2 linked regions of the Breoghania sp. L-A4 genome follow. The protein of the gene in region 1 interacts with the protein of each later gene in a pairwise test. Links are inferred from orthologs where the notes say so. Each region holds a gene or a part of one and is shown on either strand. Other genes may lie near its edges. The genes, in order: D1F64_RS22495 and def.

Region 1 (7,670 bases):
CGGGCCAAAGCGAGAGGGCAGCGCCTTGTGCGCCGCCCGATCGGTTTCCCATCTGTCGCTCAGTGGACGATCTCCTCCCAGCCCGGGCAGGCACACTCGTTCAGCGGCACCTTCCAGGGCCCGAGATTGCTCTTGTCGATGAGAACGGACGGCACCGTGATGTCGTCGGGCACCTCCTCGCCATCGAGATGCCGCAGGCCGGCGCGCGCCGCGGTACAGGCGATCTTGAAGGCGCTGAACTCCACCATCGCCTTGTCGTCCACGGGCACGAAGATCACCAGATCAGGCTTCGCGGCGAGGGCCTCCGCAACCAGCGCCTTCTGCTGGTCCACGTTGTCGGGCTTCTCGGGAACATGGTGCCGCGTCGTGGCGCCCTTTTCCTCGGCGATCAAATCGGCGCCGCGCCGGGCGGCCGCATAGGCGGGATTGATCAGATTCCTTGTGAAGACGGCAATCGTCCTCCCTTCGGCATGCGCCGCGCCCGAGATGACCCACACTAGAAGACCGGAATTCCACAGGGGAAATACGAAATAAGAAGTGCGCCATAAGCGGCGCTTATGGTTTCAGGGCACACCAGGGCCGTCGATTTCCTCCGGTTTTCTGGTAACGTCCCTCCATCGTCCGCCGCACATGATTTCAAGTGGGACAATGAAAGACGTCGCAGCATGAACATTCTGGTTGTCGGGGCGGGGCCAACGGGGCTGACTGCTGCCGTGGAACTTGCACGCCAGGGCATTGTTCCGGTCGTTGCCGAAAAGCGGCCCGAGGGATCGGGGCTCTCACGCGCGGTGGGTATCCTGCCCGAAAGCCTCGAGCTGCTCGCGCCATCCGGCACAGCCCAGGCCCTGTTGCGCAAGGCCATGCGGATCGAACGCGCAAAGATCTTTCTTGGCGACACGCTCAAGGTGACCCTTCCGCTCGATATCTCGGATGATTTGCACGACACCGCAGTTGCGCTGCCCCAGGACCGGACCGAGGAAATCCTGCGCGAACGCCTTGCCGCGTTCGGTGGCGCCGTCTCCTTCGATCGCGAGGTGGTCGACATCACCCAGAACGCGACGGGAGTCGACGTGTCGTTCGCCAATGGCAGGCGCCAAAGGGCGGACTATGTCATCGCGGCGGATGGCGTGCACAGCCGGATACGCACGGCGCTTGGTATCGCCTACGGGGGCCGCGACATCGAGGAAATCTGGTCGATCGCCGATGTCAACGCGCGCGACTGGCCGCACGACCGCAGTTTCGTCCTGGCGCGCGCGAACACCGGGCACATGGCCGTGGTCGCGCACATGGCGCCACAGCGCTATCGCGTGGTCTCCAACACGCCGGACGCACTCAAGAGCCTGCGACTGCCGATGGACGTCACCCGCATCAACCGCCAGGGACAATTTCATCTCGCGGCCCGTCAAGCGAAGCGCTACCAGATGGGCCGGGTGTTTCTTGCCGGTGACGCAGCCCACTGCCATTCGCCCGTGGGCGGGCGCGGCATGAATCTCGGCATTGCGGATGCCGCCGACCTGGCCCGCCGCCTGATTGCGGATGATCTCGACGGCTATCACGATGCCCGACACGCGGCAGGCGCGAAAATCCTCGCCGAGACCGAACGGCTGCGGCTGTTTCTGTCGTCATCGCGCGCCGTCAACACGCTCACGATCCGCGCCGCGCTGACGCTTGCGGGCGCCTTGCCGCCGCTGCGGCGCCGCATCGCGAACCGATTTCTGCATGGATAGCCGCGGTCCGTTTTCAGGCGAGATTTCAGCGCTCCCCGCGGCGGCACGGCTAGCCTGCCGCACCCCTTGTTGGCTCGGTGAGTCATCGGCGCGGACACGGCCACGGCTTGACTTTTCCCGCATTTGACCGCAATAGAGCGGGAACTGGTTTCAGGCTCACGGATTGTCATGCCGCATCTCGCCGCACTGTCCACGTCCGATCTTGCGTTCGCGCGCCGCCGCGCGACGAACCCTGCTGCCGTCTCCACGAAAACCACGACGAAAACAACCGCCAAGACGACCGTCTGACGGCGCCACTCGTCCCGCGTTCCCCGGGCCGGGGGGCGATCGGGGTCGCGGGCCGGACACGGCCACGACCTTCAGGGAACGAGGCCGGCTTCCGATCGCGTGGCCGGAAAATCGAAAAGGAATGAATCCATGGGCTACAAAATCGCGGTCGTTGGTGCGACCGGCAACGTCGGCCGCGAAATTCTCGACATTCTCGACGAGCGGCAGTTCGACGCCGATGAAGTCGTGGCCGTCGCCTCGCGGCGCTCGCAGGGCGTCGAAGTCTCCTTCGGCGACAAGACGCTGAAGTGCAAGGCGCTGGAGAACTACGACTTCACCGGCACCGACATCTGCCTGATGTCGGCCGGAGGCGATGTGGCCAAGGAATGGGCGCCCAAGATCGCCGCCCAGGGATGCGTGGTGATCGACAATTCCTCCGCATGGCGCTACGATTCCGACGTGCCGCTGATCGTGCCGGAAGTCAATGCCGACGCCATCGAGGGCTTCTCCAAGAAGAACATCATCGCCAATCCGAACTGCTCCACGGCGCAGCTCGTGGTGGCGCTCAAGCCGCTGCATGACGCCGCCGTCATCAAGCGCATCGTCGTCTCCACCTACCAGTCGGTCTCCGGCGGCGGCAAGGCGGCGATGGAAGAGCTGTTCGACCAGACCCGCGCGGTCTTCGTCAACGACCCCATCGAGCCGAAGAAGTTCACCAAGCGGATCGCCTTCAACGTCATTCCGCACATCGATGTCTTCATGGAAGACGGCTACACCAAGGAAGAGTGGAAGGTGCTGGCCGAAACCAAGAAGATGCTCGATCCGAAGATCAAGGTCACCTGCACCGCCGTCCGCGTGCCGGTGTTCATCGGCCATGCCGAGAGCGTCAACATCGAGTTCGAGAACGAGATTTCGGCCGACGAGGCCCGCGCCATCCTGCGCGAGGCGCCCGGTTGCCTGGTCATCGACAAGCACGAGGACGGCGGCTACATGACGCCCTATGAGTCCGCCGGCGAGGATGCGACCTACATCTCGCGCATCCGCGAAGACGCCACCGTGGAGAACGGCCTGAACCTGTGGGTGGTCTCCGACAACCTGCGCAAGGGGGCGGCGCTCAACGCGGTGCAGATCGCCGAAGTGCTGGTCAACCGCGGACTGCTGAAGAAGCGCGAGGCCGCGTGACCCGGAAGTCGGGGCGGGTTTCATCGTCTGGATGATTGAGCGGGCGCATCGGACCGGATGCGCCCGTTTTCATTTCCGGACGCACCCGAGGGCCCGGCAGATATCCCTTTGGAGAGAGCGCGGCGAATCCGCCGCAAGCCAGCTTACCGTTAGCCGCACGTCATGCGGTCGGCGCCCGAAGACGCCGCCGAACGTCAACACTTTGCAGATCAAGCGAATTTTTTATTCAATTAAAACAGCGTCGTAGATCGACGCGCCTTACTGTAAGCGGAGCTTGGCACCAAAGTACTATTTGAGACGTCTGACCCTACGGTATCATTCCGGCCACCGCAGACTACCCATCCGGATTGTTCAGGATGGCCATGGTCACGCGGCTTGGCTGCGTTCACACGAGCGCGGCGTGCTCAAGAGGAGGAATGATCATGAAGACTTGGACCAAACCCGCCATGGCCAGCGTCGAAGCCGGTTTCGAAGTGACCCGCTACATGTCGGCCGAGATCGGCAAATGCGGCCGTCGCAAATAACCGAAACAACCCGGTAATGACAGCGCGCGGCACACCCAGGTGAAACTCAGGATCATCGGCTCGGCCGCCGGCGGCGGATTTCCGCAGTGGAACTGCAACGCACCGCTGAGCCGGGCCGTACGCGAAATGCGGCCCGGCTTTCTGCCCCGCACCCAGTCGAGCATGGCGGCAAGCGCCGACAGCGAAAGCTGGGCGCTCTTCAATGCCTCGCCCGACATTCGTCAGCAGATCGCCAACACCCCGGAGCTGCAGCCGCCGCCCGATGGCCCCTTGCGCGGTTCGCCGATCAAGGTGGTCGTGCTGACCAACGCCGACGTGGATCACATCGCGGGGCTGCTCACGCTACGCGAGCGCACGCCTCTGGTGATCTACGCAACTGCGCGCGTGCTCAAGACGCTTGCGGACAACAGCATCTTTCAGGTTCTGGCCGCTGACGTCGTCGAGCGTCGCGAACTGCCGATCGAGGGAGTCACCGAGATTTCCGGTCCGGACGGCCCCCTCGGCCTCAGCGTCGAGACCTTTGCGGTGCCGGGCAAGGTGGCCTTGTTCCTCGAGGACAACGCCGCGGAGGGCTTCGGCACCGCGCCCGGCGACACCATCGGTATCGCGTTGCGCGCCGGCGACACGCTGCTGCCGGGAGCGGACGGCGTGCTGCGCCGGGACAGCGTCCGCGCCTATTACATTCCGGGCTGCGCCGCGGTCGACGACGCGCTCAAGGCGCGGCTGGACGGCGCGTCCTGCCTGCTTTTCGACGGCACGGTCTTCAACGACACGGAAATGCGAGACGCCGGCGTTGGCGAAAAGACCGGCAAGCGTATGGGGCATCTGCATATCGGCGGGCCCGGCGGCTCGATCGAGGCCCTGAGCGATGTGGCGCTCGACCGGCGCATCTTCGTCCACATCAACAACACCAATCCGATCCTGGAGCCGGGATCCGCCGCCGAACGCGCGGTCACCGGGGCCGGCTGGGAGATCGGTTACGACGGCATGGAGCTGGACCTGTGAACACCCAAGCCACCGCACGAGCCCGCAAGGGTCCTGACCGCGACGCAATCGCCGATAGTCCGCGCCCCGCAAGCGACGCCATCCGCGCGGAAGGCCGGCTGCTGAGCCCTGCCGAGCTCGAAGAGGTGCTGCGCACCGCAGGTTTCGAGCGCTACCACATCCACCATCCGTTTCACCGGCTGATGAACGCCGGCGAACTGACCAAGGTCCAGATGCAGGCGTGGGCGCTGAACCGCTACTGCTATCAGGCGGCCATCCCGAAAAAGGACGCGATCATCCTGTCGCGCTCGGAGGATCCCGAATTCCGCCGCGAATGGCGCAAGCGCATCATCGATCACGACGGCGAGGAGAATGGCGAGAAGGACGGCGGCATCAGACGCTGGCTGAAGCTGGCCGAAGGGCTGGGCCTCGACACCGGGATGGTGCAGTCGCGCCGCTTCGCCCTGCCCGCCACCCGCTTCGCCGTCGGCGCCTATATCGATCTGGTCTCGCAAGGATCGCTGCTCACGGCCGTCGCCTCGTCGCTGACCGAGCTGTTCTCGCCGGTGGCCATCGGCGAGCGCGTGCCGGCGATGCTGGCGCGTTACGACTACATCACCGAGGACACCCTGTCGTATTTCACGCCGCGCCTGCACCAGGCCCCGCGCGACGCCGAGCACGCGCTGTCGCTGGTCACCCGCTGGGCGGATACCCCGGACAAGCAGGCCGACGCGGTCGATGCGCTGCTGTCCAAGTGCGACATCCTGTGGGCGATGCTGGACGCGCTGCATTTCGCCTATGTCGAGCCGGGGCTGATCGCGCCGGGCGCCTTCCGTCCCGATCCGGACGCCTGACATGCACGCGCCGCGCGTCCGCACAGTGATCACGCCGGAAAGCCGGCCAAGACTTGGCGCCCATGTGCGCCTGCAATATGACGACCTGCGCGGCCGCTGGGCGGTTCTGGCGCCCGAAAAGGTGCTCTGGCCCGACGATATCTCCACTGACATTCTGAAGCGCTGCGATGGCACCGCAAGCCTCTACGAGATCATCGCGGCGCTGATTCGCGACTACAACGCGCCGGAGGACGAAATCGGCCCCGATGTCATGGCCTTCCTGCAGCAATGGTCGGACCAGCTGCTCGTGCGCTGCGAGGTGGAGGCATGACCACACCGGCACCTCCCGCGGTCGGCCCGCCGCTGGGAATCCTCGCGGAACTCACCCACCGCTGCCCGCTGCAATGCGGCTATTGCTCCAACCCGGTGGAACTGCTCAAAGCCAACCGCGAGCTCGACACCGACGCCTGGATCAATGCGTTCGATCAGGCCGCCAACCTCGGCATCCTGCAGGTGCATCTGTCTGGCGGTGAGCCGACGCTGCGCCGCGATCTCGACCAGCTCATCGCCGCGCTTTCGGGCCGGGGCGTCTACACCAATCTCATCACCGCGGCGGTGACGCTGACCGGTGACAAGCTCGACGCCTACGTCCGCGCCGGGCTCAATCATGTGCAGGTGAGCTTTCAGGGCGCGCGGCCGGAAACCACCGAACTCGTCGGCCGTTACAAAGGCGCGCATGAGAAGAAGCGCCAGGCCGCGCAACGGGTGGTCGAAACAGGGCTGCCGCTGACCATCAACGCACCGATCCACAAGCTCAACATCGCCGAGGTGCCGCTGTTCGTCGAGCTTGCGCTGGAGCTGGGCGCGGAGCGGCTGGAAATCGCCAACGTGCAATATTACGGCTGGGCCTATCTCAACCGCGCAGCACTCCTGCCGAACTACGACTCGGTCATGCGCCAGGTGGACTATGTGGAGCGCGTGCGCGAAGAGCTCACCGGCATCCTCAACATCGATTTCGTCACGCCCGACTACTACGCGGACTATCCCAAACCCTGCATGGGCGGCTGGGGATCGGACGCCTTCGCCATCACGCCGGACGGCACGGTGCTTCCCTGTCACGCGGCGCAATCGATCACCGCGCTGAGCTTCGACCGCGTCACCGAGCGGCCGCTGAAGGAGATTTGGGAGAATTCGGACGCCTTCAACCGCTACCGCGGCTTCGACTGGATGCCGGAACCCTGCCGCTCCTGCGAGCGCAAGGAGATCGATTTCGGCGGCTGCCGCTGCCAGGCCTTCGCCATGACGGGCGATGCGGCGGCCGCCGATCCAACCTGCATCAAGTCACCCCACCACGCGGCCTTGCGCGACCTGCCGCCGGAAGAACCCGTCCGCCACCGGGTGATCGGCGGGGCGGCCTGACGGCGCGCGCCTAGACGGGCACTGAAAACTTCTCGTTCTCCGGATCCATCACCCGCAATTCGCCCGAGCCGATGTCGAACCAGGCGCCATGCAGGGCAATGCGCTGGCGTCCCTCGAGAATCCGCACGCAGGGAAAGGTGCGCAGGTTCTTCAGCGACTGGCGGATTCCGGCATATTCCATTGCCAGTTGCGGCGCGACGTCCTTGTCCAGCGGCATGCAGGCCAGCGTATCGGCCGCCGGCTGCAGCAGAGTGATCCATTTGCCGATGAAATCGCCCGGCGACAGCGGCACGGAATCCTCGGCGCGAAACGCCTCAATGCCGCCGCAGCGCGCGTGCCCCAGCACGATGATGTGCTCCACCTTCAGCGCCTGGACGGCGAATTCCAGTGCAGCACTGGTGCCGTGATAATCCCCGTTTTCTTCGTAGGGCGGCACAAGGTTGGCGACGTTGCGTACGACGAACAACTCGCCCGGACCCACATCGAAGATTCCTTCGGGCGTCACCCGGCTGTCGCAGCAGCCGATCACCATCACCTTCGGCTTCTGGCCGTAGATGGCGAGATCGTGCAGCGCCTCGCGGTTGGGTTTGGATTTCTCGCGGTAGCGGCCGTAGCCCGCCAGCAGCTCTTCGGGAAACATGCTCATGCGTTCGCTGTTCCTGTGACCGGTTCATCGTCGACACGTGCTGCCGTCATAAATCATTACGGCACGGAGGGAAATCGTCGGGCAATCA
Region 2 (7,451 bases), 4.5 Mb from region 1 along the record:
GCATGCTCGCCGCCATGGGCAGTGCCTCGATCCGCAGGCCACGCCGGCGGCCGACGAGGCGCGTGACCGGCTCTCCGGCGTACACAAGCGCCGCGACCAGTTGGTCGCCATTCGCCAGCAGGAAAAGCTTCGTCTTGCCGAGGCCCATGAGTGCGAGCGGTCGAGCCTGGAGCGCCACCTTGCCTGGCTGAATGAGGAGATCGCCGCTGTGGAGGCCGAGCGCGCCGCCCTCATCCGGGCCAATGCGACGTTCGCGGGATGGAAAGGCTGCTGCGCTCCATTCCCGGTATCGGCCCGGTCGCCGCCACGACGCTGATCGCGCTGATGCGTGAGCTCGGCACCACATCGCCCAAGGCGATCGCGGCGCTTGCGGGTCTTGCGCCCTTCAATGTCGACAGCGGCCGTTTCCGGGGCCACCGCGCGATCAAGGGTGGGCGCAAGCGGGTGCGCGACGCCCTCTACATGGCCGCCGTCACCGCGGCGCGCTCCAACTCGCGTTTCAAGGCCTATGCCCGGGCCCTGGTCGATCGCGGAAAACCCTTCAAGGTCACCATGATCGCGCTGGCCAGAAAAATCCTCGTCACCGCAAACGCCATCCTAAGAGACGGTGTCCCGTTCCACGCATGACACACTCAACAACACAGTTGCCGGATCTGCGCGGCAGCATTGCATGCTGCAGCGCGTCCGGGATGACGACGTGTGGTTTGTCGCTGGTGCGTCCGGCGCATCACGCCCCGCCGCGTCACCCGCGGTTGAGCAGCATCAGCTCCACGCGCTTGAGCTCGCGCAGGATGCGGTCCGCCTGCATCTGCGGCGCGAGGCTGAGCTTCAGGGTGGTGGCCGCCAGCATCAGGACGGCGGCCGAAAGGCCCCATTTGAGCGCCGGCAGAACCTCCGTGGCGCCAAAAAACCGCACGGCGCACCAGACGCCGCCGAGAAACATCGCGCCCTGGACCACCATGATCACCCAGGTGACCCAGCCGAGCCGGCCCCGGAACTGGTTGAGCCCCAGCGCGAAATAGCCCAGTTCCTTCGTATCCTCGAGCAGCGCCCGGTCCTCGCTCTTGAGCGCCTCTTCGATCAGCTTGTCGATCTTATCCATCCGAGTTTCCTTTCAGTTGGCCTTCCAGCCGGTCCCGCAACAGCGCGCGGGCCTTCATCAGCCGCGTCTTGACCGTGCCGACGGGAATATCGAGCGCGATGGCGACCTCCGTGACGCGCATGTCCTCGAGATAAAACAACGCAACGGTCGCCCGCTGCTCGGCCGAGAGGGTTTTGAGGGCGGCATGAACCGCGTCCCTGTCGGGCTGCGCCGGATCGCGGGCCGGTTCAAAGTGTTCCGCCTCGCTCGCATAGTCCCTGGCGATCGCCCGGGTCTTCTGCCGGCTCCGGATATCGGCGGCGACGCGGCGCGAGACGATGCGCAGCGCCCAGGGAAGGAACGCGGTCTCGTCCTTCAGGCTCTGAAGACCGCGGATAATCTGGACCCAGGCGTCCTGCACGATGTCGCGCGCCGCCTCCCGGTCGCCCGACAGCCGCACGGCATGGGCGTACAGCCGCGGTCCGCGCAACGCGACCAGCCGCGCCAGAGCCTGCCGGCCGCCCCTCCGGGCGTCCAGCACCAGAAGCGCTTCCAGTGCTTGAACCTTGCGTCGCGGATCCGCAGTCATTGTCACCTCTGAGGGCCATGGGTCATCACGATAGGTGCGCGCGGGGACGAGAATGGTTCATTCGGGAAGGAAAAACCCCATGCCCTTCCGAGATCCCAAGCGCTGCGGGCGCTTGTGGTCTTGCGACGGACTTCGTCTGACGGATTTGGCGGGTGAAGCCTCCGGCGCAGTATTGGCGTGGACTTGTGAGATATCTTGCAGACGCGTTAGAATTCAGGAATTGCAGATCGTGCGACAGGAGTTTTTCCATGGCCAAGTCGACGAACATTGGATCGAGCACATTCAATCTTGATACGCCCATTGCAGGCGGCAACAAATTGCAGCTCCCTGACGGATACAAGGGGCACACGAGGCACGGCGCACAAACCTCGTTCACGTCCACTCGAAAAGCGGTCCATCGTGGGCGAGAGATTCTGGTTCGCACCAGCTATCGTATCGACATCGATGGCGAGCCGCTCACAATCCATACCAGTGTGGCAAACGACGGAAGCGTTCGGTGTCACGGATTGCCGAACTACTCGTTCGCGTCCGCGGTCGATCTCGCCAGGGCGATCATCGATGCTTCTCTTCTGGCCTTTGAGCCTCAGGACGAGCTTAGCGACGGAGCCCCCAATGATGCGGGAGGGCACGGGTGATGACCGTTGTTCGCGAAAATATCTTCGTCAACACCACTGTTCGGGATCGGTTCCTGGAAGGGGTTCGCCTGCTCGATCAGCCCAATTCCGGTATCCGGGCGAGCGACTTGCGCGATTTCCTGCAAGCCAACAATCTTCCCCTCGGCATACGGGGCATAGACCAGGAACTCTCCATCTACGACATTTTCGTCTTCTGGCACTTGTTGGCGATGTCGATCCAGCTTTCGGTGGGCAATGCGGCGCATGGTGGTCCGATTTTCCTGCCATGGCATCGGATGTACATGATCCGCCTGGAAGAGTTTCTGCAGCAAGTCTTGGACGAGCCGGAGTTCGGTCTTCCGTATTGGGATTGGGCTGCAGACGGACATCTGCCGGTGCGGCAGCAGTGGAGGGCGGAATTGTGGACGCCCGACTATCTCGGCGAGGCACGCGGCGCGGTGAGATCCGGACCGATGGGTGAGATCCGCGTGCGATTGGTCCAGGATGCGCGCAACGGGAATCTGGTTTCAGTGACGCCTCGGCCGCTGCAACGCGCTGCAGGGCTTAATCCCGATGTTGCAAGCTTGCCCCGCCAGCCCGATGTCGACGCGGCGCAGGCACAGCCCCTGTATGATCAACCGCCTTGGAACAGGAGCGTGGTCGGGCACCGCAACATTCTCGAAGGCTGGATAAACGGGCCTCAGTTGCACAATCGCGTGCATGTCTGGGTCGGGGGCGACATGGCGCCGGGAACCTCGCCCAACGACCCCGTGTTCTTCCTGAACCACTGCAACGTCGACCGGCTCTGGGAACAATGGATGGCGCACAAGGGCAGGAATTACGAGCCAAAGCCCAACAGGGGGCCGAGCGGCCACAGACTCGACGATGTCATGGTGGCCATCATTGGTCAGGCCCTCACACCGCAGGGTGTTCTCGACCCCGCTCAGTGGTACGCCTATGACAGTTTGTTGATTGCATAGGCGAAAGGTCCGGGCGCGTTTCCCGGGCCTGTTCCCTGCGGCGGCCGCGCGCGCACATTGCGCAGAATTCCGGTAACCCGCGCATCCCCCGATTGACCAAACCGCGTCAATCTCCTATCTGAGCGCCATGACGAAACGCGACATCATCATTCTGCCCGACGCGCAGCTGCGCAGGGTCTCCGAGCCCATCAAGACGGTCGACGCCGGCATTCGCCAGCTCGCCGACGACATGCTGGAGACCATGTACGAGGCGCCGGGCATCGGGCTGGCGGCGATCCAGATCGCCGTGCCCAAACGCCTGCTGGTGCTCGACGTCTCCAAGGACGACGCGCCCAAGGAGCCGATGGTCGTCATCAATCCGGAAATCGTCTGGGAATCGGAAGAAAGATCCGTCTACCAGGAAGGCTGCCTGTCGATCCCCGATTTCTACGAGGATGTGGAGCGGCCCGAGCGCGTCCGCGTGACCTTCCTCGATCGCGAGGGAAAACCGTGCGAGCTTGAGGCCGACGGCATTCTGGCCACCTGCCTGCAGCACGAGATCGATCATCTCAACGGCGTGCTGTTCATCGATCACATCTCCAAGCTCAAACGCGACCGCGTGGTGACCAAGTTCACCAAACAGGCCCGCGCCAACGCCCGGCTCGACAAGCAGCGCAAGCTCGCCTAGAGCAAATCCAGGATAAGTGGATACCGGTTATCCGTCCGGATTTGCGCCAAAACAAGGACATAGAGCAAAGATCCGATTCTGTAAGAAACGGATCTGCTCTAGGACGCGTGCTTGCCCGGCGATGGCCGAAACCGCCATTCCGTTCAGCCCTTCGCGTGGCTCTCCAGCGCATCTCGCAGGGTCGTGATCTCGCGTTGCAGGCGGCGCAGATCATCGAGCCCCATGCCCGTGGCCGCCGCCATGCAGCCGGGGACCGGTTCCGCGTCCTGCTTCAGCGCGCGGCCCTGCGTGGTCAGCGTGACCCGCACCTGGCGTTCGTCCCCAGCGTCGCGGCGGCGCGCCACATGGCCCATCGTCTCCAGCCGCTTGATCAGCGGCGTCAGCGTGCTCGATTCCAGATGCAGGCGCGCGCCGAGCCCGCCGACAGTCTGATCGTCCTGCTCCCAAAGAGCCACCATCACCAGATACTGCGGATAGGTCAGGCCGAGCTTTTCGAGCAACGGCTTGTAGGCGCGGTTGAAGGCGTGACCGGCGGAATAGATCGCAAAGCACAGATGATCGCCGAGCCTGAGGTAGTCACCCGGCGCGGCGCCCGTTTGCGGATCCGCGGCATTCGTCCGTGCGTCGGTGGGGCTGTCAGCCATGCCTGTCTCCTAAGGAATCGCCTATTTAAATCGTGCGCGATGCAATCGCAAGCGGTTGACATCCGTCTTCCGGTTTTCTAATTATATCGTGCACGATTTAATCGTCCACAATATTCTTGTCCCGCCGGCCGGCGTGCCGGCACCCATCAAAGGAGCATCCCATGCCCGTGAACGTTGTCTATTCCACCTCCTCGCGCGCCACCGGCGGCCGCGACGGCTCCTCGAAAAGCCTCGACGGCGCGCTGGACGTGAAACTCGTCACGCCGAAGGAAATGGGCGGCCCCGGCGGCGAGGGCGTCAATCCCGAGCAGCTTTTCGCCACCGGCTATGCGGCGTGCTTTCTCGGCGCGATGAAATTCGTCGCCTCCAAGGGCAGTGTGAAAGTGCCGGCCGATGCCACCGTCACCGCCACCGTGGGCATCGGCCCGCGCTCGGAAGGCGGCTTCGGGCTGGAGATCGCCCTTGCGGTTTCGCTTCCGGGCGTCGAGACGGCGGCGGCCGAGAAACTGGTCGCCGAGGCGCATCAGGTCTGCCCCTATTCCAACGCCACGCGCAACAACATCGACGTCGCTCTCAGCATCGTCGAGTGAGTTGTCCGCCTTCCACCCCGCCGGTCGTTCCGGCGGGTGTCGCCCGAGCGACGGCGCATCGGGTCCTTTCGCGCTCAAATCGAAATCCAGTTCAAATCCAATTCAAATCCATCTCGAATTCTTCTCTACAACCCTGCTAATTCCTGGAAATTTGACAGCCCAATTCGAGCAGGCCGCGATGCCGCGCGCCGCACCGCGATTGCGGTGGCAAAACCGCGCGAATTGCGTCACAAGAGACCCTTGCCGCTGCAAAGGATCCCAAGATGACGGTGCTGATCGCGATCAAGGGCTGGGAGCCCGACACCTGGACAAGCCGCCTCACAGCGCTGCTTCCCGATCACGACGTGCGGCTGTATCCCGATGAAACCGTTGATCTTTCCAAGGTGCGCTACCTGTTCGCCTGGAAGCCGCCGGCCGAGATCATCGGCAGGCTGACCGGTCTGGAGGCGATCTTTTCGCTCGGCGCCGGCGTTGATCATCTGATGCGGATGCCCGATCTGCCGGACGTGCCGATCGTGCGCATCGTCGACCCGGACCTCACCATGCGCATGACCGAATGGGTCACGCTGCAGGTGCTTGCCCACCATCGCCGCCAGCGGCTGTACGCGCGCCAGCAGGCCCGCGGCATCTGGAAATCCCACAGCCAGCCGCCGGCTTCCGCCGTGCGTGTCGGCATCATGGGGCTGGGCGTGCTGGGACAGGATGCTGCGCAAGTGCTTGCCCGCATTGGCTTTCAGGTTGCCGGCTGGAGCCGCACGGAAAAGCGGATGGAGGGCGTCGAGACGTATTGCGGCGCTGACGGGCTCGACGATTTCCTCGCCCGCACCGACATTCTGGTCAATCTTCTTCCCCTGACGCCGGAAACAACCGGCATCCTCAACCAGGGCCTGTTCAACAAGCTCGCCCACGATGGCGCCGGGCATTTCGGCGAGGATGGACCGGCGCTGATCAACGCCGGACGCGGCGGATCGCAGGTCGAAGCCGACATCGTCAAGGCGGTTTCCAACGGCACGCTTTCCGCCGCGACCCTCGATGTATTCGAGACCGAGCCGCTGCCGAAAGCCTCGCCGTTGTGGCAGGATCCGCTGATCACCGTGACCCCGCATATCGCCGCCGAATCCGATCCCGACGCGCTGTCGCGCTACGTCGCCGCCCAGATCCGCGCCCATGAGGCGGGCGAGGGCTCAGCAATCTGGTCGACAGATCAGTGGGTTATTGATCAACGGGTGTTGCAGCCCCAGACGCGGATTTCGCATCCGGGCGCGCGCGAGTCGCACTCGTCGAACGCGGTGTACTCGGCCGCGTCGCGGGTCGGCCCGACACCCCAGCCATAGGCGCCGTTGGGCGCGGACGCATAGGCGCCGCAGCCGTTCTTGAAGCGCACCACGATCGAGCAGCCGCGGCCGCACTCCTGCAGCGCGCGCCGGTCCGCGTCGCGCGGGTTGTTGAAATCATGGGAATAACCGAAGGCGCCGGTGTCCGCGCGATAGGCGAGCGACCCATGCCGCTCGGCCGCAGCGGCGGCCGCTACCAGAACAGCGAGAGCGGCAAGCATGCCGAGCGATTTCATCAGAATTTTCATGTGGCTCCCCTTCCATTCAGCCCAAAGGCCAAACCTCGCGGGAAATCCTTAAAATTTGCCAATCGCCCGCGGTTTGCAACCCGATCAGGAGAGTCGTTTTATCGCGGTCATCGCGCCGAACTCAAGCGCCGCGATCCGCGCGATCGCCGCGGCAACCGGCTCGCGTGCCACCGTCATGGTGTTGCCATTGGCGTGCAGCAGCGTCGCGGCGTCGCTCATGATGCCCACGTGGCCCTTCCAGAAGAGCAGGTCGCCGCGCAGCAAGGCAGGCAATCCACCTGAAATATCAAGCGCTTCGCCCAGATCGCGTTGCTGCATGTCGCTGTCGCGCGGCGCCTTGATACCGCTTGCCGCCAGCGCAAGCTGCACCAGCGCCGAGCAGTCGAGTCCCAGGCTCGAGCGCCCGCCCCACAGATAGGGCGTGCCGAGGAATTCCTCCGCCACGGCCACCCAGTCCGGCGCCGTCTGATCCAGCGGCGCCAGATGATTTGCGATCATCGCGGAACCGTCCGCCAGCAACGCGTAGCGCGTGCCGCGTGTCTCGCTCTCGCCCACCACAGTGACCTGTGACTGCATGGACAGACAACCCCGCGCGGGAAACCGCAGATCGGCTCCGGGATACAAGAAGCTGCGCAGAGTCATGATCTTATGGGTGGGCGCGGTATCCGAAGGCGCCAGAGCATCCGCCTGAAGCCAGCCGACAT

What was found.
Region 2: the proteins of D1F64_RS22495 (region 1) and def interact in binary tests that used the Escherichia coli proteins (3 or more experiments, as listed by UniProt). The link is inferred for Breoghania sp. L-A4 from one-to-one orthologs.

What each region holds. Positions count from the first base shown.
Region 1 is NZ_CP031841.1:4,924,600-4,932,269, forward strand. What follows is about bases 1,243-4,160. They hold D1F64_RS22495 (aspartate-semialdehyde dehydrogenase), read left to right. Parts: upstream 1,243-2,144; coding sequence 2,145-3,176; downstream 3,177-4,160. Other genes in these bases: D1F64_RS22490 (FAD-dependent monooxygenase), read left to right, coding at 1,243-1,727; pqqA (pyrroloquinoline quinone precursor peptide PqqA), read left to right, coding at 3,599-3,700; pqqB (pyrroloquinoline quinone biosynthesis protein PqqB), read left to right, coding at 3,740-4,160. Outside these bases: D1F64_RS22485 (sugar ABC transporter substrate-binding protein), read right to left, coding at 60-497; more of D1F64_RS22490, read left to right, coding at 666-1,242; more of pqqB, read left to right, coding at 4,161-4,705; pyrroloquinoline-quinone synthase PqqC, read left to right, coding at 4,702-5,538; pyrroloquinoline quinone biosynthesis peptide chaperone PqqD, read left to right, coding at 5,540-5,848; pyrroloquinoline quinone biosynthesis protein PqqE, read left to right, coding at 5,845-6,936; D1F64_RS22525 (carbonic anhydrase), read right to left, coding at 6,947-7,582.
Region 2 is NZ_CP031841.1:473,509-480,959, reverse strand. The notes cover bases 2,463-5,161. They hold def (peptide deformylase), read left to right. Parts: upstream 2,463-3,391; coding sequence 3,392-3,931; downstream 3,932-5,161. Other genes in these bases: D1F64_RS02250 (organic hydroperoxide resistance protein), read left to right, coding at 4,737-5,161; D1F64_RS02255 (MarR family transcriptional regulator), read right to left, coding at 4,075-4,575; D1F64_RS02265 (tyrosinase family protein), read left to right, coding at 2,463-3,264. Outside these bases: D1F64_RS24200 (transposase), read left to right, coding at 1-191; D1F64_RS24195 (transposase), read left to right, coding at 259-627; D1F64_RS02280 (DUF6768 family protein), read right to left, coding at 743-1,102; D1F64_RS02275 (sigma-70 family RNA polymerase sigma factor), read right to left, coding at 1,095-1,670; D1F64_RS02270 (hypothetical protein), read left to right, coding at 1,919-2,305; more of D1F64_RS02265, read left to right, coding at 2,305-2,462; more of D1F64_RS02250, read left to right, coding at 5,162-5,165; D1F64_RS02245 (glyoxylate/hydroxypyruvate reductase A), read left to right, coding at 5,429-6,499; D1F64_RS02240 (DUF4189 domain-containing protein), read right to left, coding at 6,385-6,747; D1F64_RS02235 (NlpC/P60 family protein), read right to left, coding at 6,832-7,451. UniProt on the Escherichia coli protein: Removes the formyl group from the N-terminal Met of newly synthesized proteins. Requires at least a dipeptide for an efficient rate of reaction. N-terminal L-methionine is a prerequisite for activity but the enzyme has broad specificity at other positions.